DNA from 3 places in the Pseudarthrobacter sp. BIM B-2242 genome. Region 2 is predicted to be linked to each of the others. Evidence: predicted binding sites of a transcription regulator. Region 2 holds the regulator's gene; each other region holds the start of a gene.
The links. The regulator HrcA, encoded in region 2, represses chaperone genes, less so after heat shock. The targets are predictions, from matches to a motif close to TTNGCACTCGNNNNNNNCGAGTGCNAA.
Positions count from the first base shown of each region.

Region 1: the regulator HrcA is predicted to act here: its motif matches at 2,010-2,036, upstream of groES (co-chaperone GroES).
Region 3: the regulator HrcA is predicted to act here: its motif matches at 1,695-1,721, upstream of groL (chaperonin GroEL).

Region 1 covers NZ_CP061721.1:2,942,129-2,946,407, forward strand. The annotation lists gene groL (chaperonin GroEL) at 1-1,477, opposite strand, end outside; gene groES (co-chaperone GroES) at 1,555-1,848, opposite strand; gene IDT60_RS13490 (hypothetical protein) at 2,070-2,453, opposite strand; gene IDT60_RS13495 (class I SAM-dependent methyltransferase) at 2,509-3,741, shown strand; gene IDT60_RS13500 (shikimate 5-dehydrogenase) at 3,777-4,279, opposite strand, start outside.
Region 2 covers NZ_CP061721.1:2,150,304-2,154,582, forward strand. The annotation lists gene IDT60_RS09820 (16S rRNA (uracil(1498)-N(3))-methyltransferase) at 1-463, opposite strand, end outside; gene dnaJ (molecular chaperone DnaJ) at 466-1,593, opposite strand; gene hrcA (heat-inducible transcriptional repressor HrcA) at 1,667-2,680, opposite strand; gene IDT60_RS09835 (DUF3097 domain-containing protein) at 2,854-3,702, shown strand; gene IDT60_RS09840 (DUF4870 domain-containing protein) at 3,848-4,258, shown strand.
Region 3 covers NZ_CP061721.1:751,304-755,582, forward strand. The annotation lists gene IDT60_RS03580 (cold-shock protein) at 122-328, shown strand; gene IDT60_RS03585 (ABC transporter substrate-binding protein) at 325-1,608, shown strand; gene groL (chaperonin GroEL) at 1,901-3,529, shown strand; gene IDT60_RS03595 (ribonuclease HI family protein) at 3,719-4,279, shown strand, end outside.

The DNA.
Region 1 (4,279 bases), 790 kb from region 2:
CGCCGGCACGGATCAGGTCTTCGTACTCGCCCGACTTGGCGTTGAAGCCGTTGTTGGTTTCGAGTTCGGCAACCTTGGCCGTCACAACGTAGCCGTCGAAGCCGGCGTTCTGGGCGATCCAGCGCAGCGGCTGGACCAGCGCGCGGCGGACAATGCCCACAGCTGCGGCGGCGTCGCCTTCAAGGGCCTTCACTGCGGAGTCCTCGTCGAGGGCCTTCAGCGCGTGGATCAGTGCGGAACCGCCACCGGCCACGATGCCTTCTTCGAGGGCGGCGCGGGTGGAGGACACAGCATCTTCGATGCGGTGCTTCTTTTCCTTCAGCTCAACCTCGGTGGCTGCGCCAACCTTGATCACGCCGATGCCGCCGGCCAGCTTGGCCAGGCGTTCCTGGAGCTTTTCACGGTCCCAGTCGGAGTCGGTGCGGGTCAGCTCGGCGCGCAGCTGGGCGACCCGGGCTGCGACGTCTTCTGCGGAACCGGCGCCGTCAACGATGGTGGTGTTGTCCTTGGTGACCGTGATGCGGCGGGCGGTACCCAGCACCTCAAGGCCGACGGTGTCCAGGCTGAGGCCCAGTTCCGGCGAGACAACCTGCGCACCGGTGAGGGTGGCGATGTCCTGCAGCATGGCCTTGCGGCGGTCGCCGAAGCCCGGGGCCTTGACGGCAACAACGTTCAGGGTGCCGCGGATGCGGTTGACGATGAGGGTGGACAGTGCCTCGCCCTCGATGTCTTCGGCAATGATGAACAGCGGCTTGGAGCTCTGCAGTGCCTTCTCCAGCAGCGGCAGGAAGTCCTGGACCGAGGAGATCTTGCCCTGGTTGATCAGGATGAGGGCGTCCTCAAGGACGGCTTCCTGGCGCTCGGTGTCGGTCACGAAGTACGGGGACAGGTAGCCCTTGTCGAACTGCATGCCTTCGGTGAGGACCAGCTCGGTCTGCGTGGTGGAGGATTCCTCGATGGTGATCACACCATCCTTGCCGACCCTGCCGAACGCCTCGGCGAGGAGCTCGCCGATTTCGTCGCTCTGGGCCGAGATGGCGGCAACGTTGGCAACCTGGGTGCCTTCAACCGGGCGTGCGTTCTCAAGCAGGCGGGCAGCAACGGCTTCAACGGAAACCTCGATGCCGCGCTTGATCTGGCCCGGAGCGGCGCCGGCAGCAACGTTGCGCAGGCCTTCCTTGACCAGGGCCTGGGCCAGGACGGTGGCCGTGGTGGTGCCGTCGCCGGCAACATCGTTGGTCTTGGTGGCTACTTCCTTGGCCAGCTGGGCGCCAAGGTTCTCGTACGGGTCATCAAGCTCAACTTCGCGGGCGATGGTGACGCCGTCGTTGGTGATGGTGGGTGCACCCCACTTTTTGTCGAGGACAACGTTGCGGCCGCGGGGGCCGAGCGTCACCTTGACAGTGTTGGCGAGCTTGTCGATGCCGGCTTCAAGAGACCGGCGTGCAGCGTCATTAAACGCAAGCTGCTTTGCCATGGTTTTGTCCTTTCAAGACAGAACCCCGCGCAGCTGACCAGCGGGATGCAAGGTCAGCGGCACGGGGATCCAAAAAGTTACTTTACGACGATCGCCAGGACGTCGCGGGCGGACAGCACGAGGTACTCGGTGCCGCCGGTCTTGACTTCGGTTCCACCGTACTTGGAGTAGATCACAACGTCGCCAACGGCTACGTCGACAGGTACGCGGTTGCCGTCTTCGAAGCGACCGGGGCCTACTGCAACAACTTCACCCTCCTGCGGCTTCTCCTGTGCGGAGTCCGGGATAACCAGGCCGGAAGCCGTGGTCTGCTCGGCTTCGAGCGGGCGGACAACAATACGATCCTCAAGAGGCTTAATAGAGACCGACACTCGGACCTCTCCTTCTACGTCAGCAAAAATTCATGGACAGTTGAGCTGCTTCACCATGGCTGGCAAACCGTCGTCGCGGTGCCGGCAGCAGCCTGGCTGGAAGCTCTTCATGTGTTAGCACCCTCCTAGGGAGAGTGCTAATGACGACTCTATGTAAGTGGTTAGCACTCGGTCAAGGCGAGTGCCAGAATTATGTCCCTGGTGAACAGCGGCGAACTGGTTCAGCGGCCGGCGAGGTCGTCGAAATCCACGTCTTCGTCGCCCTCGTCGCCTTCAGTGGCGGTGCCCCGCTTGAGGTAAAGCACCACGGCCCCGCCGACGGCAGCCAGCAGCGCAATCACCAGCAGGATGATCCCGCCGATGCGTGCGCCGGAGTAGAGGCCGCGGATGTCACGGGCTTCGTCGGTGGCGTCCTGGATATCCTTGCCACCCACGGAGTACACGGTGGCGTTGAAGGTGTCCAGGAAGAAGATGATCACCAGCAGGGCAATGCAGATCACGGCTACTGCGGAGCCGGCAATCAGCGCGGGGCGGGCTATCTTCACCCAGTCCGTGGGGGTGGTTCGGGGTGGTCCGGACGGCTGGGTGCCTGCACTGTCTTCCATGCCTTCAACCCTATCGGGAACCGGGCTCCGGGCCGCCTCCACTAGGCTTGACGTCATGCCCCAAGCACCGCAGGACCAGATCGCCCCACTGCTGACCAGCGAAGGGTGGGAGCTGCTGGCGTCGCTGGGGCCGTACCGCGAGGACGGCGCCTTCGAGCTCAATTCGGCCCTCCGCAAGGCCGGGCACTCCCCCGAAATGGTCTCCGCTGTCCTCACCCAGTCCAGGCTTCGTACTAAGGCTGAGGCGAAGTTCGGGGAGTTCGCCCGGAGCATGCTGTTCACCCAGGCGGGCCTGGAGCAGGCCACCCGGCTCAACGTGGCGGCCCGGCACGCCGAACGCTTCGCGCAGGCCGGCGTCCGCCACGTGGCGGACCTGGGCTGCGGACTCGCCGCCGACTCCCTGGCCCTGGCATCGATGGACATCACCGTCACCGCCGTGGAAATGGACGAGACCACCGCCGCCTGCGCCATGGTCAACCTCATCCCGTTCCCCAACGCCACGGTGGTCCACTCCGACGCCACCACCGTTCCGCTGGACGGGATCGACGGCGTCTGGCTGGATCCCGCACGGCGGGTCACCTCCAGTTCGGGCACCAAGCGGATCTGGGATCCTGAGGCGTTTTCGCCGCCGCTGTCCTTTGTGGAATCCCTCGCGGCCACGGGGCGCGCCGTCGGGGTCAAGATGGGTCCCGGCATGCCGCACGAATCGGTGCCCGCCGGCTGCGAGGCGCAGTGGGTCTCGGTGGGCGGCGACGTCACCGAGGTGACCCTCTGGTTCAACTCCGTGAGCAGGCCGGGGATCCGCCGGGCCGCGTTGCTGCTCGGGCCGAACGGAGCCGCGGAGATCACCAGTGCGGAGGATTTCGGCGGCGGTCCCGCCGCCCCGGTGGGCCCGGCAGAGGGCTACCTGTACGAGCCCGATGGCGCCGTGATCCGCGCAGGCCTGGTGGCCGACGTCGCGCTTGAACTGGGCGGGCACCTGCTGGACGAGCACATCGCCTACATCTGCGCCCCGGAACTCGTGGACACCCCGTTCGCGCGGGCCTACAAGGTCCTGGAGGTGATGCCGTACAACGTCAAGGCACTCAAGTCCTGGGTCAAGGAGAACGGCATCACTGTCCTGGACATCAAAAAACGCGGCACATCCGTCACGCCCGAAGAACTGCGGAAACAGCTGTTCGCCGGCAGCAAGGCGAACAGCAAAAAGAAGGCCGGAACCAAAACAGCCACCCTCGTCCTCACCCGCATCGGGGAGGACCGGGTGGCCATCTCGGTGGAACCCGTCTAGAGCCGTCTGCCGTTAGGCGTCCGGCGGAGCACGTCCTACTGGGCGCGCATGAAGGCCTCGGCGGCCCGGACCTGCTCGTCGGTGGGACGCACACCCGTGTAGAGGACAAACTGCTCAAGCGCCTGGATGGTGGCCACCTCCGCTCCGGTGATGACCTTCTTCCCGGCCGCGCGGGCCGCCTTGATCAGCGGGGTCTCGGCCGGCAGCGCCACGACGTCGAACACCACTGTGGCCGCGGCAATCGCCTCCTCCGGGAAGGACAGGGAGTCGACGTCGGGACCTGCTGCCATCCCAATGGGCGTGACGTTAATGATCACGTCAGCCGTGCCGCCGTCGAGCGCTGCCCGCCACCGAAAGCCGTACTGGTCCGCGAGCGCCCGGCCCGTTGTTTCGTTCCGCGCGATGACAGTGACGTCGGAGAAACCGGCGTCACGCAGCGCGGCAACCGTGGCCTTGGCCATGCCGCCGGCGCCCTGGACCAGCACCGAGTAATCAGTGGGCACGGCGTTGGTTTTCAGCAGCTGTTCAATCGCAGTGT
Region 2 (4,279 bases):
CGCGCACCTCCGGGATCCACGCCCGCCGGGCCTGCTTGGCGGCTGCCGTGACCACGGACTGCCATTTGGCATGGGCCTTGGCCGCGCGCTCACCCTTCCAGCGCACAATCGAGCGTTCCGACTGCCAGGGAACAACGGCGTCGATCCCTAATTCAGTGGCAGTTTCCACGGCAAGTTCATCGCGGTCGCCCTTGGCCAGGGCCTGGACCAGGACCAGCCGGATGTCGGGCTGTTGCTCCACAACCAGTTCGGCGCATTCAACGGTCAGTTCGGCCGGTGATGCTGCCACAACCGTTCCGGTCAGCCGCTTTCCGGCGCCGTCCGCAATGTCCACGGACTCCCCCGGCGCCAGCCGTTTGACCGTTACGGCGTGGCGGGCCTCGGGACCGCCAAGGGTGTAGCGGGCCCCGGGCACCAGCTGGTCCAGCGACCCGGCACCGCTGAAGAAGACGGGATTACTCACCGCTACAGGTTACCGAGCCGGTCCCGAAGCTTGGCGAAGACGCCGCCGCTTGCAGTCAGCTTGCCCTCAGTGAACTGTTCCCCGCGCAGCTTGGCCAGCTGCCGGAGGAGATCCTCCTGCGCGGCGTCCAGCTTCGAGGGCGTCTCAACCTGCAGGTGGACCATCAGGTCACCGCGGCCGTAGCCGCGAAGGTGGGTGACGCCGAGGCCGCGCAGCGTGATGACCTCGCCGGCCTGCGTCCCCGCCTTGACGTCGATCTCCTGCAGCCCGTCGAAGGTTTCCAGCGACACTTCGGTGCCCAAGGCAGCGGCGGTCATCGGAATGTGGAGCGTTGCGTGCAGGTCATCACCGTCACGGACGTAGGTGGGGTCGTTGTTGACCCGGATCTCGACGTACAGATCGCCGGATGGTCCCCCGGCCGGACCGGCTTCGCCCTGCCCGGACAACTGGATCCGGGTACCTGTTGCGACGCCGGGAGGAACCTTGATGGTCAGTGACCGGCGGCTGCGGATGCGGCCCTGGCCGCTGCATTCGTTGCAGGGATCCTTGATGACAGTCCCGAAGCCTTCGCAGCTGCCACACGGGGCTGCCGTCATGACCTGGCCCAGGATGGACCGCACAGCCCGCTGGACCTGGCCGCTGCCGCCGCAGATATCACAGCGGACGGGGTGGCTGCCCTCGCGGCAGCAGGAGCCGTTGCAGGTGGGGCATGTAACGGCGGTGTCCACTTCAAGTTTCCGGTTGACACCAAACACGGCGTCGCGGAGTTCGATCCGAACGCTGATCAGCGCGTCCTGGCCCCGCCGTACCCGGGACGCCGGGCCCGACGTTCCGCCGGCACCAAAGAACGTATCGAAGATGTCCTGGAAGGCGAAGCCCTGGCCAGCGTATCCACCGCCGCCGAAACCGTTGTCCGTACCGTTCTCATTGCCGGTGGTGTCATAGACGCGGCGCTTCTGGGGGTCCGAAAGTACCTCGTAGGCGTGGGTCACGGCCTTGAAGCGGTCCGACGCATCGTCCCCGGGGTTCACGTCCGGGTGAAGGGTGCGGGCCAGCTTGCGGTAGGCCTTCTTGATCTCTTCTCCGGTGGCTTCCGGCGAGACTCCGAGGACGTCGTAGTGGCTGCTCAAAGTTCGTATCTCTTCCCTGTTGTACTGCCGGCAGCGGGACTGCCGGCATTGCTCTTCGTGCCTGGACCGGCTGTTACGGACCCAGAATTCTTGACAGATAACGGGCTACTGCCCTGACGGCGGCCATGGTGGTCGGGTAGTCCATCCGGGTGGGACCCAGGACGCCGACCTTGGCCGTACTGTCCGGCCCGTATGCTGTGGCCACCACGGAGGCTTCGGCCAGCCCGTCGTAGGGATTTTCCCGGCCGATGCTGACGGCCACACCACGCGGGTCCTGCGCCATCTCGCTGAGCAGACGGAGCAAAACCACCTGTTCCTCCAGCGCCTCAAGCACCGGACCGATGCTGAGGGGGAAATCCACATTGGATCTGGCCAGGTTCGCTGTTCCGGCCATCACCATGCGCTCCTCACGGCTGTTGTGGGCCAGCGTTTCCAGCCCGTGAGCCAGCGCCTGGGCAGCTGCCCGCTGTCCGGGCGCGACGGAGAAGACCACGGCCGGGAGCGACTGCGCCAGCCGGCTCAGCTGCGTGCCGGCCAGCGACCCGAGGAAGTGTGAGCGCAGGGCGGCAATAGCGTCCTCACCAAGATCCTGGCCGATGTCGATCACGCGCTGTTCCACCTTGCCGGTGGTGGCGATGAGTACCAGCAGGACCTGGCGCGGGGCCAGGAGCACAAATTCGATATGGCGGATGGTGGCCCGGCTCAGGTGCGGGTACTGGACCACGGCCACCTGGTTGGTCAGCTGGGACAGGAGCCTGACGGTCCGGTCCAGGACGTCGTCGAGGTCATCCGAGCCCTCGAGGAGGGACTGGATGGCCTTCCGTTCTGCCGGGGACAGCGGCTTGACTGCCGAAATCTGGTCCACAAACAGCCGGTAGCCCTTATCCGTGGGGATCCGGCCGGCGCTGGTGTGCGGTGCAGTGATCAGGCCCTCGTCCTCGAGGGCAGCCATGTCGTTGCGGATGGTTGCACTGGACACGCCCAGATGGTGGCGTTCAACCAGGGCTTTGGAACCCACGGGCTCGCGGGAGTGCACATAGTCCTCCACGATGGCCCGCAGTACTTCCAGTTTGCGCGGCTCGCTCACACTCCACCTCCATCCATGGTTGCGCCCTGAGTTGGCAGGGCACGGGTCGAGGCTCGTTAGCACTCGACATGCCTAAGTGCTAACAGTCTAATATGACTCACCCCGTTGTTAGCATTGGTACCGCTCCGGGCGAACATGCCGGGGCCCGATCTAGCGCGAGGCGGAATCAATCCATGCATTACCAGAACTGGGGTCCGCAGGAGATTACCGCGCCCGTTCGGCACGAACTTCCCGAGGTTGCTGTGGAACGCGGCATGGTCCTGGAGGATGCCCAGTCCGGCTGGGTTGGAGCGGTCACCCGGGTGGAGAAGTCCGGTGGCATGCATGTGGTTGCGCTCGAAGACCGGCGGGGCAAGTCGCGTTCTTTCAAGCTGGGGTACGGGTTCCTGCTGGAAGGCCGGCCGATCAGGCTGATGCCTCCGGCGCCCCGGCAGGCCGCCGCTGTGCCTGCCGGCCGGACAGCATCCGGTTCCGTCCGCGTGGCGGGCCAGCGTGCCCAGGTGGCCAAGGCGAGCCGGATCTGGGTGGAAGGAAAGCACGACGCCGAACTCGTCGAAAAGGTGTGGGGTGATGATCTCCGCGTGGAGGGCATCGTCGTGGAGCCTTTGCACGGTATCGATGACCTCGCGGGGGCGGTTGCCGCGTTCGGCCCCGGCCCCGGCCGGCGGTTGGGGGTCCTGGTAGACCATCTGGTGCCGGACTCCAAGGAATGGCGCATTGCCTCGGCTGTGATGTCTTCCCCCGGGGCAGCCGGCAACGTGCTGATCGTCGGGCACCCTTATGTCGACGTGTGGCAGGCGATCCGGCCGGCAGTTCTTGGTATTGAGCAGTGGCCGGTGGTGCCGCGGGGCCAGGACTGGAAGACCGGCATCCTTGCAGCGTTCGGCTGGCCGCACTCCACCAAGGAGGACATTGGCCTTGGCTGGCAGAAGCTGTTGGGGGCAGTCCGCAGCTACGCCGATCTGGAAGCGTCGCTGCTCGGGCGGGTGGAGGAAGTCATCGACTTCCTGACGGCACCCTAGCTCTTCGCAGCCCGGCAGGGCCCGGCCCGTACAGCCGACGGCGGCATTTGGCGCCACAGCCAGTATTCTTGGTACTGCGGAGACTGCCTTTCACCAGACCGGTCGTTTCCAAACCAGCACCATTGCACTTTCGAAGGATGAAACCGTGGCACAAAACGCACGCGAGCACCGGGACGACCAAGGCCGTTCCGAGTACCAGGGCGTTCCCGCAAATGCGCTGCCCCTGACGGCCAGTGAAGACCGCCAATGGGCCACACTGGCACACTTTGGCGGGATCCTCGGTTGCGTGCCGTCCCTGCTGATCTACCTGATTTTCCGTGAACGCGGGCCTTTCACCGCGCAGGAATCCAAGGAAGCACTGAACTTCAGCCTGCCGCCCACCATCGCGGCACTGGTGGCCAACCTGCTGGTGTTCATTCCTGTGGTGGGCAACATCTTCGCCGTCATTGCCACCCTCATCTGGATTGCCCTGACCTGCTTCTCGGTGGCCGCCGGCATCCACGTTAATAAGGGCCAGCCGCACCGCTACCAGTACAACCTGCGCTGGATTAAGTAATCCCCACCTGCACCCTCGCCT
Region 3 (4,279 bases), 1.4 Mb from region 2:
TGACTCGGCCCCCGCGACGGCTTGTGGCTAGAGTGATTTCAGGCGACGGTCCACAAGCAGGTCCGTAAAAACGCGGCACACAGCGGAGTGGCTCGTCGGGACGACGGAAAGAGTGGACATCATGGCACTGGGAACCGTGAAGTGGTTCAACGCCGAAAAAGGCTATGGCTTCATCACCGTGGACGGCTCGGGGGATGACGTTTTTGTGCACTGGTCTGCCATTGACGGCGAAGGCTACCGGGCCCTCGAAGAAGGCCAGCGTGTGCAGCTCGAAGTTGGCGAAGGCGAGAAAGGCCCGCAGGCCGAAAGCGTCCGGCCCGCGCAGTGATCGTCAGCAGACAGATTTCCACGGCCTTCCGGACACTCACGGCAGCAGCCCTGCTGCTGGCATTGGCCGGCTGCGGTGGCGCCGCGGGAGGCAACGCGCGGCTGGACACCGTGGAGGCCTCCGGTGACGGCGCCCTGCGCATCGGCCTGATCCAGGACAGTACGGGAGCGCAGAGCTTCCTCAACGATTCACAGCGGGCCGCCGCCGAGCTCGCCATCAATGACATCAACGCCGCCGGGGGCCACAAGGGAAAGCCCGTGGAATTGATCATCGGAGCCGGAGACGGCGCCGGGTCCCAAGCCAGGAACCTCGCCGAAGCCAACGCCGACGTGGTGATCGGGCCCACCGATTCCAGCCAGGCAGCAACTGCCATCGACGTCCTCTCCGCGGACAGGATTCCGCTGATTTCGCCAGCGAACGCCGCCTCCGCGCTGAGTGCCTATAAAAGCGGCGGTTACTATTTCCGGACCGCCGCCGCTGACATCGCCCAGGCATCCGTGCTGGTCAAGCTTGCCAAGGACGGCGGAGCGAAGAGTATTTCCGTTGTCCACCAGGACAGCGCCTACGGCAAGGACGTGTCCGCAGCGGTAGCCAGTGCCGCGACCGCCGCGGGCGGCCTGAAGACCGTGAGCACCTCCGCATTCGCACCGGGCGCCGCGGGGCCGGCAGCCGCTGCCGCGCAAGCGGCAAAGCCGGACGCCGTGGTGCTGATCGCGCGGGACGACGCCCAGGGCGCGCTCGCCGAACTCAACAACGCCGGGCTTTCCGGCAGCAAACTCATCCTCAGCGACGGCGCCTTTGCCCAGTACGGGCAGGGGCTGGGATCAAAGGCCTTGGATGGTGCCCGTGCCGTGGTGCCGGGTGTGCTTGCGTCGGCGGCGTTCCAGGCCCGGCTGCTGGCAATTGATCCGGCGTTAAAGGATCTGTCGTTCGCGGCTGAGGCGTACGACGCCGTGATTCTGGCGGCCCTAGCGGCGGCAGCGGCCGGGGATGACGCCGGACGCTCCATCGCAGCCAACCTGATCGGCGTATCGGGAGGTAACGCCAGCGCCACGTCCGGGGCGGCAGGCGGGCAGGCCGGCACGCCGTGCCTGACGTACGCCGACTGCCTGGCGGCCCTGAAGTCCGGCGCGACGGTGAATTACGACGGCGAATCCGGGCCGGTTGCCTTCGATTCGCAGGGAGACATCACCACGGCAAACTTCATGGTGTTTACGTATGGAGCGGATAACCGGGCCGTACTCACCGGACGTGAGGCGGCAGGACGGTCAACGGCCTGATCGCCAGCGGCGAACGGCGGCCGCCGGATAGGCGGTTCCGGCCTTCATTCGCTTGCACTCTCACCTAGGGAGTGCTAATTATTGAGTTAGCACTCCTACGTACCGACTGCTAAAGCAACGTCCGGTTTTCGCCGGCTTCGGAGCTTGGTGCCGGTCGTGGAGCGAGAGAAATACCTAGCTGGAGTGAGATCCCCAGCCGCGGCATACAGAGGCCGCCGGTGAAGGATCGTCCGTCGCGGGCACTGCAGTGAGGTTCATTCTTAACGACTGTCCCGAAAGGACTACTGCCGTTATGGCCAAGATCATTGCATTTGATGAAGAGGCACGCCGCGGTCTTGAGCGGGGCCTGAACATCCTCGCCGACGCCGTCAAGGTCACCCTCGGCCCGCGTGGACGCAACGTCGTCCTCGAAAAGAAGTGGGGCGCCCCCACGATCACCAACGATGGTGTTTCCATCGCCAAGGAGATCGAACTCGACGATCCTTACGAAAAGATCGGCGCCGAGCTGGTCAAGGAAGTTGCCAAGAAGACGGATGACGTTGCTGGCGACGGTACCACCACGGCAACCGTGCTGGCCCAGGCCCTGGTGAAGGAAGGCCTGCGCAACGTTGCGGCCGGCGCTGACCCGCTGTCCCTCAAGCGCGGCATCGAGAAGGCCGTAGAGGCCGTCACCGTTGAGCTGCTGGCTTCCGCCAAGGAAATCGAAACCAAGGAAGAGATCGCGGCCACCGCCTCCATCTCCGCCGGTGACGACGAAATCGGCGCCCTGATCGCCGAAGCCCTGGACAAGGTGGGCAAGGAAGGCGTCATCACGGTCGAGGAGTCCAACACCTTCGGCCTGGAGCTGGAACTCACCGAAGGCATGCGCTTCGACAAGGGTTACATCTCCGCTTACTTCGTGACCGACACCGAGCGCCAGGAAACGGTCCTTGAGGACCCGTACATCCTGATCGTCAACTCCAAGATCTCCAACGTCAAGGAACTGGTTGCTGTCCTCGAAAAGGTCATGCAGTCCAACAAGCCGCTGCTGATCATTGCCGAAGACATCGAGGGCGAGGCTCTGGCCACCCTGATCGTCAACAAGATCCGCGGCACCTTCAAGTCGGTTGCCGTCAAGGCTCCGGGCTTCGGCGACCGCCGCAAGGCCCAGCTGGCCGACATCGCTGTTCTCACCGGTGGCCAGGTCATCGCCGAGGAAGTGGGCCTCAAGCTGGAGACCGCCGGCCTGGAACTCCTGGGACGCGCCCGCAAGGTTGTTGTCACCAAGGACGAGACCACCATCGTTGAAGGTGCCGGCGACGCCGACCAGATCGCTGGCCGCGTCTCCCAGATCCGTGCCGAGATCGAAAACTCCGATTCCGACTACGACCGCGAGAAGCTGCAGGAGCGCCTGGCCAAGCTGGCCGGCGGCGTTGCAGTCATCAAGGCCGGTGCCGCAACCGAAGTTGAGCTCAAGGAACGCAAGCACCGCATTGAGGACGCCGTCCGCAACGCCAAGGCTGCAGTTGAAGAAGGCATCGTCGCTGGTGGCGGCGTTGCACTGATCCAGGCCGGCGCCAAGGCGTTCGCCAACCTGCAGCTCCAGGGCGACGAGGCAACGGGCGCCAACATCGTCCGCGTTGCCATCGATGCTCCGCTGAAGCAGATCGCCTTCAACGCCGGCCTCGAGCCCGGCGTTGTGGTGGACAAGGTCCGCGGCCTGCCCGCAGGCCACGGCCTGAACGCAGCAACCGGCGAATACGTCGACCTGCTGGCTGCCGGCATCAACGACCCCGTCAAGGTGACCCGCTCTGCACTGCAGAACGCGGCTTCCATTGCCGGTCTGTTCCTCACCACTGAGGCCGTTGTGGCCGACAAGCCGGAGAAGAACGCTCCGGCCATGGGTGGCGGCGACGACATGGGCGGCATGGGCGGCTTCTAGTCCCCAGGCTTTCCCAGGCACAACGCACGACGGCGGTCCTCACCTTTGGTGGGGGCCGCCGTCGGCGGTTAACGGCTGAGGACACCGTCGGCGTCAGCTCCAAACGCCAAAGGGTGGACTTCTGCCGGCGCCAAGGGGTGACCACTGCCGGCGTCAAGGCGCGCACCGGAATTCTGGCAGGATGGAAAGGTGACGATTACAGCAGCAGCCGACGGTTCGGCTTTAGGAAACCCTGGGCCGGCCGGCTGGGCCTGGTATGTGAACGACGACTGCTGGCGGGCCGGGGGATGGCCGCACGGCACCAACAACCAGGGTGAGCTGATGGCTGTCCTTGACCTGTTCCGGGCCACCGCCCACATGCCGGAGGAAGACCTGCGGGTCCTCTGCGACAGCCAGTACGTCATCAACTCCATCACCAAGTGGATGCCGGGCTGGAAACGGAAGGGCTGGCGGAAAGCCGACGGCAAGCCCGTCCTGAATGTTGAGCTCCTCAAGGAACTGGACCGGGAACTTGCCGGCCGCAAATACAGTTTCGAATGGGTCAAGGGCCATGCCGGCCACGACCTGAACGAAGCGGCGGACGTGCGCGCCCGTGCCGCCGCCACCGCGTACCAGCAGGGCGTCGCTGCCCGGTCCGGCCCCGGTTTCGCCGGCGCACCGGAACCCGGTGCTGCGGCAAACTCCGCCGCGTCTGACACGGGCAGCGCAGGCGCAGGTACGGCTGTCCGCACCGCAGCCCGTTCGGCCGTT